Regions from separate parts of the Duganella hordei genome, predicted to be linked through region 3. Evidence: predicted binding sites of a transcription regulator. Region 3 holds the regulator's gene; each other region holds the start of a gene.
The links. The regulator FNR, encoded in region 3, switches genes on or off when oxygen is low (the NO sensors DNR and NnrR bind a similar motif). The targets are predictions, from matches to a motif close to TTGATNNNNATCAA.
Positions count from the first base shown of each region.

Region 1: a site for FNR is predicted at 1,359-1,372, ahead of oxc (oxalyl-CoA decarboxylase). Genes of this name have one in related genera too.
Region 2: a site for FNR is predicted at 1,796-1,809, ahead of cqsA (alpha-hydroxyketone-type quorum-sensing autoinducer synthase). Genes of this name have one in related genera too.
Region 4: a site for FNR is predicted at 1,685-1,698, ahead of ABWW33_RS01085 (agglutinin biogenesis protein MshI). Genes of this name have one in related genera too.

Region 1 is NZ_BPWI01000005.1:450,229-453,778, reverse strand. Features, by position in the region: gene oxc (oxalyl-CoA decarboxylase) at 1-1,247, opposite strand, end outside; gene ABWW33_RS15190 (Crp/Fnr family transcriptional regulator) at 1,421-2,029, shown strand; gene ABWW33_RS15185 (hypothetical protein) at 2,229-2,393, shown strand; gene ABWW33_RS15180 (2-dehydropantoate 2-reductase) at 2,446-3,456, opposite strand; gene ABWW33_RS15175 (fumarylacetoacetate hydrolase family protein) at 3,474-3,550, opposite strand, start outside.
Region 2 is NZ_BPWI01000008.1:52,533-56,082, forward strand. Features, by position in the region: gene ABWW33_RS18930 (DNA recombination protein RmuC) at 1-9, opposite strand, end outside; gene ABWW33_RS18935 (group II truncated hemoglobin) at 14-412, opposite strand; gene cqsA (alpha-hydroxyketone-type quorum-sensing autoinducer synthase) at 452-1,645, opposite strand; gene ABWW33_RS18945 (sensor histidine kinase) at 1,883-3,160, shown strand; gene ABWW33_RS18950 (hypothetical protein) at 3,164-3,550, shown strand, end outside.
Region 3 is NZ_BPWI01000001.1:841,470-845,019, forward strand. Features, by position in the region: gene ABWW33_RS03545 (response regulator) at 1-342, shown strand, start outside; gene ABWW33_RS03550 (response regulator) at 332-970, shown strand; gene fnr (fumarate/nitrate reduction transcriptional regulator Fnr) at 1,139-1,942, shown strand; gene ABWW33_RS03560 (TraR/DksA family transcriptional regulator) at 1,964-2,350, opposite strand; gene yghU (glutathione-dependent disulfide-bond oxidoreductase) at 2,498-3,340, shown strand; gene ABWW33_RS03570 (efflux transporter outer membrane subunit) at 3,475-3,550, shown strand, end outside.
Region 4 is NZ_BPWI01000001.1:260,494-264,043, reverse strand. Features, by position in the region: gene ABWW33_RS01095 (hypothetical protein) at 1-29, opposite strand, end outside; gene ABWW33_RS01090 (hypothetical protein) at 26-694, opposite strand; gene ABWW33_RS01085 (agglutinin biogenesis protein MshI) at 691-1,635, opposite strand; gene ABWW33_RS01080 (pilus assembly PilX family protein) at 1,772-2,248, opposite strand; gene ABWW33_RS01075 (type II secretion system protein) at 2,245-3,216, opposite strand; gene ABWW33_RS01070 (type IV pilus modification PilV family protein) at 3,213-3,550, opposite strand, start outside.

The sequences.
Region 1 (3,550 bases), on a different contig from region 3:
GGCTCGTACATGTCGATGATGCTGCGGGCGAAGTCCAGCGTGTTGGCGCCTTCGTTGACGACGTTGATGTCGGGCCGCGTCTTGAGCACGTCGCGGATGGCCCGCAGCGCGCTGTGGAAGTTCATCGGCGACGGATTCTGGTTCAACAGCGAAGCCATCTTGGTGAGATTTTTATCCTTGCGCTCGGCGATGGCGCCGGTCCAGGCCGCGTCAGGCTTGCCGTGGCCGCCGCTGCGGATACCGGTCAGCAGCGCCGACACGCAGGAGCCGATGTCGCCGATCAGCGGCGCGGCGATCGCCACGTTGCTGTCGATTTCGGTCGGCGAGATGTCGATCTGGATGAACTGCTTGGGCACGCCCCAGGTCTTGCCCTTGCCGTGCGCCAGCAGCCAGTTCAGGCGGGCGCCGACCAGCACCACCACGTCGGCTTCGGCCAGCACGTAGGAACGGGCGGCCGAGGCCGACTGCTCGTGGGTGTCGGGCAGCAGGCCCTTGGCCATCGACATCGGCAGGTAGGGAATGCCGGACTCTTCAACCAGCGCGCGGATGTCGGCGTCGGCCTGGGCGTAGGCGGCGCCCTTGCCCAGCAGGATCAGCGGCTTTTTCGCGCCCTTCAGCAAGGCCAGCGCGCGCTGCACCGAGTCCGGCGCAGGGATCTGGCGCGGCACCGGATCGACCACCTTGACCAGCGACTTGCGGCCGTGCTCGGCATCGATGACTTGCGCCAGCAGCTGCGCCGGCAAGTCCAGGTAGACGCCGCCGGGACGGCCCGAGACGGCGGCGCGGATCGCGCGCGCCACGCCGATGCCGATGTCCTCGGCCTTGTTGATGCGGTACGATGCCTTGGCGTACGGCTTGGCGGCGTTCAGCTGGTCCATCTCTTCGTAGTCGCCCTGCTGCAGGTCGACGATTTCACGCTCGCTCGAACCGCTGATCAGTATCATCGGGAAGCAGTTGGTGGTGGCGTTGGCCAGCGCGGTCAGGCCGTTGAGGAAGCCAGGCGCCGACACGGTCAGGCAGATGCCGGGCTTCTGCGTCATGTAGCCGGCGATGGCGGCGGCGTTGCCCGCGTGCTGCTCATGACGGAAGCCGATGAAGCGCATGCCTTCAGCCTGCGCCAGGCGCGCCAGGTCGGTGATCGGAATGCCCACCAGGCCGAAGATGGTGTCGATGTCGTTGTGTTTCAGTGCATCGATTACCAGATGAAAGCCGTCGGTCTGTTCGGATGACTGTGTGTTATTTGTCATGATGAGTGTCTCTTATATTGGTTTAATGAAGGTCCTGCCACGCGACTCCCCGGTTACACGGTCCGGGCTAGTTGTTGGGGCCATCATAGCGAGCGCACTTGTTTTCTCTCATTGACCGCGGTCAATTTTCATCGGAAGATGTCCAACATTTCAAAATAAGTATCGAACAATCTATGACGCTGTTGGCTAGCCATCCTGAACGCAACATCATCCGTGTCCAACTTCGGCAGAACCTGGTCCTGAAGGAGCTGCGCGACAGCGAGATGGCGTCGCTCGAACCCTTCCTCACCATCGTCGACTACCAGAAAGGCGACCTGCTGCTGAACCAGGGCGTGCACGAGATGGAGCAGTACTTCATCCTCGACGGCGTGCTCAAGCGCGTGGTGACCAACCAGGAAGCCAAGGAAATGATCTTGCGCTTTGCGGCCGAGCGCGACATCGAGACCAGCTACGCGGCCTGGCGCCTGAAAACGCCGACGCCGTACAGCATCGTCGGCGTGACCAAGGTGCGCGTGGCCAAGCTGCCGATGCCGCAGTGGGTGGCGTTTTTGGAAAGCCACACGCAGATCAAGCACAATTTCGAGTTCGAGGTGATGCGGCTGATGAGCGAGATCATGGGCCATACCATCACCCTGCATCTGCTCGACGCGCCCGGGCGGGTGCACCGTTTCGTGCGCAAGCACCCGGAATTGTTCGAGCGCTTGCCGAAGAAACAACTGGCGTCGTACCTGAACCTGTCGCCGGAGACGCTCAGCCGTCTGAAAAATCAAGGTAAAATCTGACACAACGCCAGTGAAAACTTGACCGCGGTCAAGTTTCCCGAAATTAGAAATATCAGGCTAAAGCGCATTTCTCATAGATATTATTCAGAAATGGCATATCTGATATAGGGGCTCGCAATTAGCGGTGGGCAGCCGGCCTGCCTATACTCGTTTCATACCCAACGCGTTGGCACCGATTTTTATCTTAAAGGAAACTACCATGACCACCATTACCAACAAACAAACCATTCCAGGCACCGCACCGGCGGCCCCGTTCAGCCTGATCGGCTTCATCGAGACCCTGCTGGCCGTGCGCCTGCGCGAGCAGCTGGACGCCGACACCAAGGGCGACAAGTCGGACGCCGCCTTCCACTGGGGCATGTAATATTCGCTAAAAAGCCGCCTGCCCGCGACACGGACAGGCGGCTTTTTTACGTTCAGGCCACCTTCAGCAGCCGCACCTGGCCGCTTTCCTCGGCCATGGTGCGCTCCAGCAGCTTGACCAGCGCGTAGACCGAATCGATATGCGGCGTCGGCGTGCCGGTCAACCTACCCAGCTCCACCACCGAGCCTACCAGCGCGTCGATCTCCGGCCCCCTGCCCGCCTCGATATCCATCAGCATCGAGGTCTTGTGCTGGCCCACCTTTTCCGCGCCGGCGATGCGTTTTTCCAGGGTCACGCGGAAGCTGATGCCCAGCTTGGCCGCGATGGCCTGCGCCTCGCGCATCATGTCGGCCGCCAGCTCGCGCGCCAGCGGGAACTGGCAGATGTCGACCAAGGTCGAGTGCGACAGCGCGCTGATCGGGTTGAAGGTCAGGTTGCCCCACAGCTTGAGCCAGATCTCGGCGCGGATGTCCTCCAGCACCGGCGCCTTGAAGCCGGCGCGCGTCAGGCACTCCGACACCATGTGCACCCGGTCGCTGTTCGAGCCGTCCAGCTCGCCCACCGGGAAGCGCTCGCCCTCGACGTGGCGCACCACGCCCGGCGCCACCAGTTCCGACGCCGGGTAGACCACGCAGCCGATCACCCGTTCCGGCGGGATCAGCGTGCTCAGGTCGCCGTCCGGATCGACGCTGCGCACATGGCGTCCCGCCAGCTCGCCGCCGTGGCGGTGGAAATACCAGTACGGGATGCCGTTCTGCATGGTCACCACGCAGGTGTCCGGGCCGAACAGCTTGTGCAGCTGTCCCGCCACCGCCGCCACCTGGTGCGCCTTCAGCGCCAGGATGACGATGTCCTGCGGCCCGGCGGCCGCATAGTCGTCGGTGGCCTTCACGTTGGTGGCGACCCGCTCCACGCCGTCATGGGCGATCAGCTTGATGCCGTTGCCGCGTATCGCCGCCAGGTTGGCGCCGCGGACCAGGAACGTCACGTCCTCCCCCGCCAGCGCCAGCATCGCTCCCACATACCCCCCTATCGCTCCCGCGCCTACTATTGCGATCTTCATGTTGCTGCTCCTTGGTTTTACTCGAAACGGTTGCTGAGCTTGCCAATGCCGTCGATCTCAACCTCGATGATGCTGCCCGGCCGCATCGAACCGA
Region 2 (3,550 bases), on a different contig from region 3:
CTGGCTCATGGCGTCAATCCGGCTTGTTGCGCATCCAGTCGGCGGTTTGATAGAAGGACTCCATCAACCGCAACCGCAGCGCTTCGTCGATGCCGACATCTTCCATCGCCCATGCCATCGCGCGCAGCCACTGGTCGCGTTCCTGGGTGCCGATGGCGAACGGCATGTGCCGCATGCGCAGGCGCGGATGGCCGTGTTCCGCGATGTACAGGTCCGGCCCGCCCATCCAGCCGCTGAGGAACATGAACAGCCGTTCGCGCGCGTTGTCCAGCGTGGGCGGATGCACGGAGCGCAGCAGCGCGAACTCCGCCTCGAGTTCCATCAAATCGTAAAACCGGTCGACCATCTCGCGCACGCGCGATTCGCCGCCGATCACTTCATAGAGAGTTCGGGATTCAGTCATAGCCTCCATGATAGCGTACCGGGCGGCGATCCGCGCCTTCAGGCGCTCTTACACCAGCGCCAGCCGGCGCAGGCGGCGCGTGGACGACCAGTTCTCCAGGTCGATCTCGTCGAGGATGTCGTCGCAGGCCTGGACGATGCGCGACAGCTGCGACCGGTCCAGCCCGGAATTGAGCGTCAGCCGCACCAGCGAACGGTTCTTCGGCGTGGCCGGCGCGCAAAACATGGCGCCATACACGCCGCGCCGCTCCAGCAGCTTGCGCAGCGCCAGCGTCTTGGGCTCCGGGCCGGGCTCCAGCGCGATGATCTGCTCGCTGCCGTCGCCGACGTTGTAGCCCAGCGCGCTCAATTCCTCGCGCACCTCGCGCGAATGCGCGTGCAGCGCGGCGCGGCGGTCGTCGGCCGCCGCCACGAAGTCGACGGCGGCGTCGAACCAGGCCAGCTCGTGCGCCAGCATGCACGAGCTGAAGATGGCGGGCCGCGACTCCGACAGGAAATAGCCCTTGAACTTGGTCGAGCAGGTGATGAAGCCGGCGCGCCCGGCAAACGCCTTGGCCAGCGATGCCGTGCGGAAATGCACCCGCTCGCTCAGCCCCAGTTCCGCCACCAGCCCGGCGCCGCGCGGGCCGTGCGTGCCCAGCGAGTGCGATTCGTCGACGATCAGCAGGCAGCCGGAGCGTTCGGCGATCTCCACCAGCTCCACCAGCGGCGCCAGGCTGCCGTTGGTGCTGTACAGCGCGTCGACCACGATCAGGCCGCTGCCATGGCGCGCCAGCTGCTTTCGCAGATGTTCCATGTCGTTGTGCAGGAAGGTCACCGGCGTGGCACCGGCCGATTGCACGCCTTCCCACAGCGAGGCGTGCGCCTGCATGTCCAGGTAGACCGGGATGCCCGGCGCCGCCAGCGTCTGCACCAGGCCGACGTTGGCTGCCCAGCCGGACTGGGCCAGGATGCCGTCCTGCGCCCCCATGAAGCGCGCGAATTTCTGTTCCAGCCGGTGCTGGGCGCTGCCCTCCTGCAGGAACACGGCCGACATCAGCAGCTCGCCCGGTCCCCGGCGCAACGCCGCGATCTGCGCGCCCACCAGCGCCGGCTCCCCAGCCAGGCACAGGTAATCGTTTCCGGCGAGGAAAACCGCGCCGGCCGGCGTCGGTTGCCATGCATGCGGATGCTCGCCGCCCAGCAATTGCTCAATACGGGTAATGTAATGTTCGTCCATGCGGCGGGTCACGAATTCGGGCATTTGCTGTTCAGCCGGTAAAGCAAAAGCGCGGGGCTGGGCATGATCTATAGCAATCGCGTGAGGCATTTTTTTGCTCCTGTATGGGTTTTGGAAAAGGTTGTTTTTTTATGAATCCAATGCCAACCATGAGGCCAAAAAAACATGAAGAGATTGATGCGGATCAACTCTTGATTTGAATTGCCGGTTGAAGTTGCAAATTAAGGCGATCATGGGAACTTGATAAAAGTCAATCTCACAATGAAGCCCCCTCTGCAAGAACGCTGGAAACGCTGGCAGCACGGAAAGATCCAGGCCTTGCTGCTCTACCATGGCCGCGAGGACCATGCCATGGTGCGCGTCCTGTTGCTGGCCTGCATAGGCACGGTGGGCATGCCGCTGTACTACGTGATCTGGCAGCATTTCTTTCCGCAGGAATACGAGTCGCTGCCGCTGAGGCTGCTGGGGATCCTGCTGAGCGCGCTGGGCCTGTTCGCGCGCCAGTTCAGCCGCAGGATGCTGCAGATCTATCTGGTGGTCACGCTGAGCTATATTTTCCCGTTCTTCTTCACCTTCATGTTCCTGATGAACCATGCGTCGGGCGTGTGGAGCGAATCGCTGCTGATCGGCCTGGTGGTGCTGTTCCATTTCGACACCGGCCTGGCGCTGAAGGCCTACGTGGCCGGCACCACGCTGGCGGTCGCCGCCGTCGTCGGGCTGGGCGAAGGCGCCACGCTGCTCAGCCAATCCGTGCTGCAGCAGGTGCCGATCCACTGGTTCACCATCGCCGCGCTGTCGGCCGCCAAGATCAGCCGCCACGTGCTGGCGCAGGAAAAGCTGGCCGGCCTGGGCGCCGGCCTGGCCACCGTGGCCCACGAGCTGCGCACGCCGCTGACCAGCGTCGACGCCAATGTGCGCGGCCTGCTGCGCCTGTTTTCCGACGCCGGCGGCCGCAACCTGGAAGACCGCCTCGGCACCGTCGACGCGCTGGCCCGCATCCAGTTCGAAGTGCGCCACATGAACCACATGATCGACCTGTTCCTGCTCAGCGCGACGGCGGTGCGGCAAAACCTGCGGCCGGTCGAGACGGTGATGATGGACGGCGTGGTGGAGGGCATGCTCAAGCGCTACCCCTTCGTCAACGCGGGCCAGCAAAAAATCGTCGCGCTCGAGGTGCGCCGCAATTTCACCTTCTCCGGCCAGACCGAGCTGTCGGTGGTGATCCTGCTGAACCTGCTGCGCAACGCGCTGAAAGCCGTGCAGCGCGCCGGCAAGGGCCGCGTGCGCATCGTGGTCGACGGCGCCCATGTGCCGCCGCGCCTGCTATTCATCGACACCGGCTGCGGCATTCCGGCCCAGCGGATGCCGCTGATCTTCCGCCGCTTCTACTCCTTTCCGCCGCATAACGGCGCCGGCATCGGCCTGGCGCTGTGCGAAGAAATCATGAGCGCCTGGAACGCCACCATCCGTTGCGTATCGCGCGAGAGCGCCTATGCGATTTTTGTCCTGGAATTTCCCCAGCCGTCCCTCCCGAGGTGAAACATGCATCTGCCCGTCTACTCCCATCCCACGCTGACCGTGCTGGTCGACGACAGCGACTCGTTCCTGAAAAGTCTGTCGTTCCAGCTCGATCCCATGCTGGCTAGCAAGACCTTCCATGACACCACGGCCGCGCTGCAATGGCTGCGACAGGGAACCCAATCGGGGAGCGTACCGCTGCACGTCAATTTCGACATGCAGAACCTGCCGGCCGACCAGTGCAACGTGGCGCTGGACCTGGAGTGCATCTACCGCATCGGCGAGCAGCGCCAGCGCTTCGCGACGCCGTCGGTGCTGGTGGTGGATTATTCGATGCCGCAGATGAACGGGCTGGAATTCTGCGAGGCGGTGGCGCACCTGCCGTGCAAGAAGATCCTGTTCACCGGCGCC
Region 3 (3,550 bases):
TGCGCCATCAGCCCGGCCGCGTCGGCGCTGGAGCTGGGCGCCGAGCGCAGCACGATGCTGTTCCGCATCGCGCAGGAAGCGCTGACCAATGTGGTGCGGCACGCCGAGGCCAGCGCGGTGCAGCTGCGGGTAGACTACGCCGACGGCGTGCTGCAGCTGCGCATCGACGACGACGGCAAGGGTATCGCGGCCGAGCGCTTGCTCAATCGCGAGTCCTGGGGCATCCTCGGCATGCACGAACGCAGCCGTCATTTCGACGGCGAATTGAAAATCACCGGCAGGCCGGGGCAGGGCACGACCCTGCTGCTGCGCCTGCCATTGGACGCACACCATGAGCAATAATCCCATCCGCGTGCTGCTGGTCGACGACCACGCGATCGCCCGCAACGGCGTGCGCTTGATGCTGAGCACGGTCGACGACATCCGCGTCGACGGCGAAGCCTGCAACGCCAACGAGGCGCTGCAGCTGGCGCAGGCGCAGGAATTCGACGTGGCGCTGCTCGACATCACCATGCCCGGCAAGAACGGGCTGGAGCTGCTCAAGCAGTTGCGCGCCGAGCGGCCCAAGCTGGCGGTGCTGATGCTGAGCACCTACGCCGAAGATATCTACGCCGTGCGCGCGCTCAAGCTGGGCGCGGCCGGCTACCTGACCAAGGATGCGCCAACCACGGCGCTGGTGGCGGCGGTGCGCAAGGCCGCATCCGGGGGCAAGCACGTGAGCCCGGCCCTGCTGGAAAAGCTGGCCAGCCTGATCGGCGGCGGCGAGGTGGGCAAGCTCGAGGCGCTGTCGAACCGCGAGCTGGAGGTGTTCAAGCTGATCGCGGCCGGCGAATCGCTGGTGCGCATCGGCGAGACGCTGCACCTGAGCCCCAACACGGTGACCACCTACCGCGCCCGCATCCTGGAGAAAATGGGCCTCGACAGCAATGCCGAGCTGACCCGGTATGCGTTGGAGCACGGCATCATCTAGTTTCATATTGCAAAGGTTGTAGGGGAAGCCCTACAGATTTCTGTCCGGACTCCCCTACGCGACACGGCAGCGAAGCCCGATAACCGCGCGGCCGCCGATCGCCGATACTGTCTCCATACCGCAGCCAACGCTCAGATGCTGCGAAAAACACAACAGGGAGCAGCGAACATGACGACCAACCTCCAACTGGCAACACACAATGGCGGTGCCGTGAGCAGCAGCCAGAACAAATGCGCGATGTGCGGCTTGAAGAACCTGTGCCTGCCGGTGGGGCTGAACGACGCCGAGGTCAGCCGCCTCGACAAGATCATCGGCCGCCGCCGCCGCGTCGAACGCGACGAAAACCTGTGCCGCATGGAACAGCCGTTCAACAACCTGTATGCCGTGCGTTTCGGCCATTTCAAGACCTCGCGCGTCAACCACCGCGGCGAGCAGCAGATTACCGGCTTCCAGATGGCCGGCGAGCTGCTGGGCATGGACGCCATCGGCACCGGCCAGCACGGTTGCGGCGTGGTGGCGCTGGAAGACAGCGAAGTGTGCGAGATCCCGTTCGCCCGGCTGCAGGAATTGTTCGCCGACGTGCCGCAGCTGCTGCAGCACTTCCACCGCATCATGAGCCAGGAAATCATGCGCGAGCAAAACGCGATGATGTTTCTCGCCAATATGCGGGCCGAGCAGCGCTTCGCCTTGTTCCTGCTGAATCTGTCGACGCGCTATGCGGCGCGCGGCTACTCCCCCAACAGCTACCAGCTGCGCATGTCGCGCGAGGACATCGGCGACTACCTGGGCCTGACCATCGAAAGCATCAGCCGGCTGCTGTCGCGCTTTCGCAGCAACGGCTGGATACGGGTCGACAAGCGCGACCTGACCATTGTCGACCGCGCCAGCCTCGAGGCGCTGGCGACCGGCGCCGACCAGGACGGCACCAAGGTGGCCGCCAAGGCGCTCGGCCGCACGCCGGCGGTGGCCTGAGGCAGTGAGCCTGCCGCCGGCTCAGCCCGGCGCGCGTCCCGACCGTTCGACCGCCGTCTGGCAATCCACGCACGTCTGGGCGCTGGGCTCGGCCCGCAAACGGGCCGCCGCGATGGCCGCGCCGCACTGCACGCAGGTGCCGTAGCTGCCCGCGCGCACGCGTTCCAGCGCCTCGTCGACGGCGCGCAATTCCATCAATTCGTGATTGAGCAGCGCGATGTCGGTGTCGCTGAGCTGGCACGCTTCGGCCTGGTCGGCATCGATCGCGTAGCTATTAAACAGCGCCATCTGCTGTTGCTCGTCGGCCTGGTGCAGGCGCTGGCGCAACTGCTGCGCCAGTTCGCGGCGCCGCAGCAGCAGACTACTGTTGAGCTCGTCTATGACGTGGGCGCTGCTGTCGGGACTCATGTCGATCTCCATTCACTTGTTCAATGCAGCCATCGTAGAGACTCGCCCGTGCAATTTGATTGATGCAAATCAAAAAGGGCCGGCTTCGGATAGAATGGTTTTTCGCGCGCAAGCAGCAGCTTGCACGCTCACTGTGAGGAGAGATGCATGACGGATCCATCGAAGTATGTACCGCCGGCGATCTGGGTCGCGCCGGCATCGTCGGGCGGCACGTTCGGCAACATCAACCGCCCGGTCGCCGGCGCCACCCACGAACAGGAACTGCCGGTCGGCAAGCATCCGCTGCAACTGTATTCGCTGGGCACGCCCAACGGCGTGAAGGTCACCATCATGCTGGAAGAGCTGCTGGCGCTCGGCCATGGCGGCGCCGAATACGACGCCTGGCTGATCCGCATCAACGAGGGCGCCCAGTTCTCCAGCGGCTTTGTGGCGGTCAATCCCAACTCCAAGATCCCCGCGCTGGTCGACCGCAGCGGCGCGCAGCCGCTGCGCGTGTTCGAGTCCGGCTCCATCCTGATGTATCTGGCGGAAAAGTTCGGCGCCTTCCTGCCCACGGAAACGGCGGCGCGCACCGAAACCCTGAACTGGCTGTTCTGGCAGATGGGTTCGGCGCCGTTTGTCGGCGGCGGCTTCGGCCACTTTTACGCCTACGCGCCGGAAAAGCTGCAATATCCAATCGACCGCTATGCGATGGAAACCAAGCGCCAGCTCGACGTGCTGGACCGCCAGCTGGCCGAACACCGCTACGTCGCCGGTGACGAGTACACGATCGCCGACATGGCGGTCTGGCCGTGGTACGGCGGCATGGTGCTGGGGCAGTTGTACAGCGCCGCCGAATTCCTGTCGGTGCACGAGTACCGGCATGTGCGGCGTTGGGCCGACGAGATCGCCGCGCGTCCGGCCGTCATCCGCGGCCGCAAGGTGAACCGCACGTTCGGCAACCCCCAAGACCAGGTGCTGGAGCGGCACGACGCCGCGGATCTGGACTGACGCCGGCCGCTGGCATCGACGTCGGACCGAGGCACTGAAACACCGTGCCTGCGGTGCGTTTTGATCTGGATCATGGTTTTTTCACTCACTTGCTCTCATAGTAAAAGCCCGTTCGGCCCAAACGAGAGCATGTCATGTACCACACCAACGTCGCGCCGCCGACGGCGGCCATCCGGCTCGGAAGGGCGGGGGCGCCGCTGTTGTTGGCCT
Region 4 (3,550 bases), 580 kb from region 3:
AGCCACTGCTGGAGTAATCGCTGCTTCATTTGGTCGTCTCCGCAGCAGTCGACTGCAGGTTGAATTCAACGTAGGGCGACGGCGCGGCCACTTGCGCCACAGCGGAAGCCGCTGCCCCTGCTGCCGGCGCCGGAGCCGCTTGCGTCTCCGGACGCGAGATATCCAGGCTGGCAAAAGTCTTGCCATGCATGACGCGCTCGGCCGTCATGCGGGCGATGTAGTTCGGGATCAGCGTCGGCTGCAGGGCCCTGCCCCGCACGCCGATATCGTTACCGGCGCCGACGATGTGCACACCGGTCAACCACAGGCCACTGACGTTCTGGCGCGACAAGGCACGGAAGTATTCGGCATAGCCGGCCGTATTGCCCAGCGAACCGCCTTGCAGCACCGACTCGACGTCATGCAGCGATTTCAGTTCCGCTTCCGCCTGCGCCACTTCGGCGTCCAATGCCGCGCTCTTCTGGCGCGGCGCGAATTGCACGGTGGCGCGGCCCAGCCGTTGCTCGCGGTCCGCCACTAAGATTTTGCCGGCGGCGGCGCTGCGCTCCAGTTCAGCCACGCGCTGACCGGCAAACCAGGTCAGCAGCAGCACGCCAGCCACGATCACGCCCAGCGCCTCGGCCATCGGCAATGCCGTGAAAATCTTCTTCTGCTTGAGGAAGATCGGATTGAACAGGTTGATCTGCTGGCTCACAGCACTACCTCCTCGTGCCGCAGGGCCGCGCCCAGCGTCATGAAGAAACGCCGCTGCTGCTCGACGTCCTGCAGCGCCGGCACCTTGCTCAGATCAAACACATCCTCCAGGCCCATGGCCTCGACCGGCATGTACAGGTTGGCCGCCAGGTATTCGTGCAGGCCCGGCGCGCCGATCGGCGCCAGCAGCAGCTTGATCACGTTCACGTAATGGAACTGGCGGTCGAAGTGGTCCAACGAGCGCTGCAATTCCAGCGTGATCTTGTCGAAGCAATGTTGCTGTTTGTCGGTGTCCGGTTCCAGCAACTGCTCGATGGTGACATCGATACGACGCGACAGATACAGTTCGCCTTTGAAGGTAATCGTCAGCAGGCCGCCCTCGCCATCGAAAGACAGCATGGCCAGTCCGCGTCCTTCGACTTCCAGCAGCGCCGAGATATTCCGCTGCGCCATTTCCGGAATGTCGATGACGGTCAATGCCAGGTTGGCCTCGGCGAACAAGGTTTGGCGCGACTGGATCAGCGCGTTGCGCGCGGCGATCGCAAACATCGAATGGCCGCGCGAGGCATTGCTGGTGTCGACCGGAATATCGAGCACGTCGATGGTAGCGTCGTCGACGTGGAAGTCGAGCATATCCTTCAAGCGCCAGCGCACCGCCGTTTTCAATTCCTCCTGCGGCACATTGGGCGCATCGACCGTCAGCATCTGGTATTCGCCGCCGTTGAGCACGGTGCCGCAGCGGTAGCTGGAGACTTTCAATTCCTTGTTCAGACGCTCCAGCGCCTCCGGCGAGAAGCTGGTGTCGGATGGATAGAACGCCGTCAACTCGACCACCGCCTTGGCGTCGCGCACGCGCTGCACGCGGCCCGCGCAGACGCCGTCCCTTAGAAAAGTGACCGTGAGCCATCCATCCGTTTTTTTAGCTCTTTTAAAGAAACTCATGCCGGCGATCTAATTGGTTATCAGCACGCGAAGTTTGCGTGCTAGATGATTGATTATATTCAAGTTGCCCCCGTTTTCCTGCCCAGAATTGCAACAATGCTGCAAAAATACACACATTTCCACATGGCTTGCGGCTTTATAGCTGCGCGGTGATCACGCGCTGCACATAATCGGCCCCCGGCGTCGGATTCGGACAAGCGCCGCCAGCCGGCTGATTGCACGCCGTTGCCGTGATGCGGAAGTGTCCTGCGGTTGGATCAGTTGCCGCCCCTCCAGCCCATGCAGCAGCGGGCGCCGTACAAGTCACGGTCACGGTAAAGGCGGATAAGCTCGTGCCGCTGGGCATGCCAAAGCTGTAGCTGGCCCCGCTTGCGCATCCCAGATTGGCCGACGGTGTGCCAGCTCCGTTCTGCAGCGCTTGGTACAACGCCCATTCAATACCTGCCTTGGCTGACTGGTAAGCACGAGCGCCCTGCACATCTTGCACTGAACTAGCTTGCTGCGATGTCGTCAGCGACACGACAGCCACCGCCAGTCCGGCCAACACCACCAGCAGGAAGATTGCCGTCACCAAGGCCACGCCAGCGGATTTGCGCAGGGTCGGATAGATCATGGCGTATTGTCCACGTGTACTTGATCTGCCAGCGTCAGCGTTTCAAGATTGTTTGCGGCGCCACCTTGGTTGGAACGCGCCAATGCGATGGTCAAGCCGACCAGGCCGCTGCGCTGGTTGGCGGGCTGGGACACGCTGAAGTCGCAAGCCAGCACATTGTTGGCCATCATGGCAGATTGCAAACCAGAATAGAGTGGATTGCCGACCAGGGTGGCGGGATCGGTCTGCGCCGGAAGGAAGCTGTAATTCCAGTAACGCGTCAACGTCCCCTGTCCGCTCGCATTGTTCTGGCAACGAAACGTAACTGGCTGGCGCGCCAACTGGAATCGATGACCGGGAGAAGCATTCGGCACGCGACCAGCTGCGGCGGGCACTGCAAACGGGTTGATAGCCGGCGTAGACGGATTGATATTTTTTATCGTAACTGTAGTACCGCCCGTGGTCGCGTCTATCGCCGTCGTATCGACTAGCGCCATGTTGGTGCCGGCGTAAGCGTCGGCGTCTTGGAAGCCGGGCCCAAGGTTATAGACCACGACGTAATCGCCCGACCTGATAGCATACGGTGCGGCCGGTACCGGCCCGGAGATGCTGAATGTCAGCGCAGATGTGCTGGTAAAACTGAGCGGAGCGGCGGTGAGCGAACCGCCGCTAACATTATCCTCCACCGCAACATACTGGCCACCCGCATATGTCGGAATGAATTCCAGCAGCGAGACGCCGCCCGACACCGTGACGCGTATGCTGTTCGGCAAGGCCGAATGAAGTTCGCGCGACATGCGGCGCAATGCCAGGTCTGCGGTGTCGCTCATGTCCGCCCGGCCGGCGGCGTCGGCGTAATTCTTCACAGGCTGACGAATGAACAGCACCATGATGCCCGACAGTATGCCGGTAATAACCATCACAACGATGGCCTCCACCAGCGTGAAGCCGCGCTGGCGAGTGCGGAAGCGATGGGTGACGATCTTCATGGCATGTAATTCGGGGCGTAGCGAGTACGGTAGCCGTCCAGTTCGATGAAGTCGTTCGGGCCGGTTCCGTAGGTGGTCCTGATGGTGATACGCAGCACTCGCATCGCATCGTTGGAACTAACGTCGGAGCTGATGACACGTCCTGCCGGCCCCAGCCCGGGCACGTAGTCCAGCGCCACCGTCGTCATGATGCCGCTCATCGAGCTGTTGCCCAGAGTGCCGGCCGACGCATCCTGGCCCAGCGGACGGCCGTTAATGTCGGTATCCACGCCGCCGACCGCGAAGCTGCGTTGAGCCACATTAGTGGCAGTCACATAGTCGTTGACGTTATCGA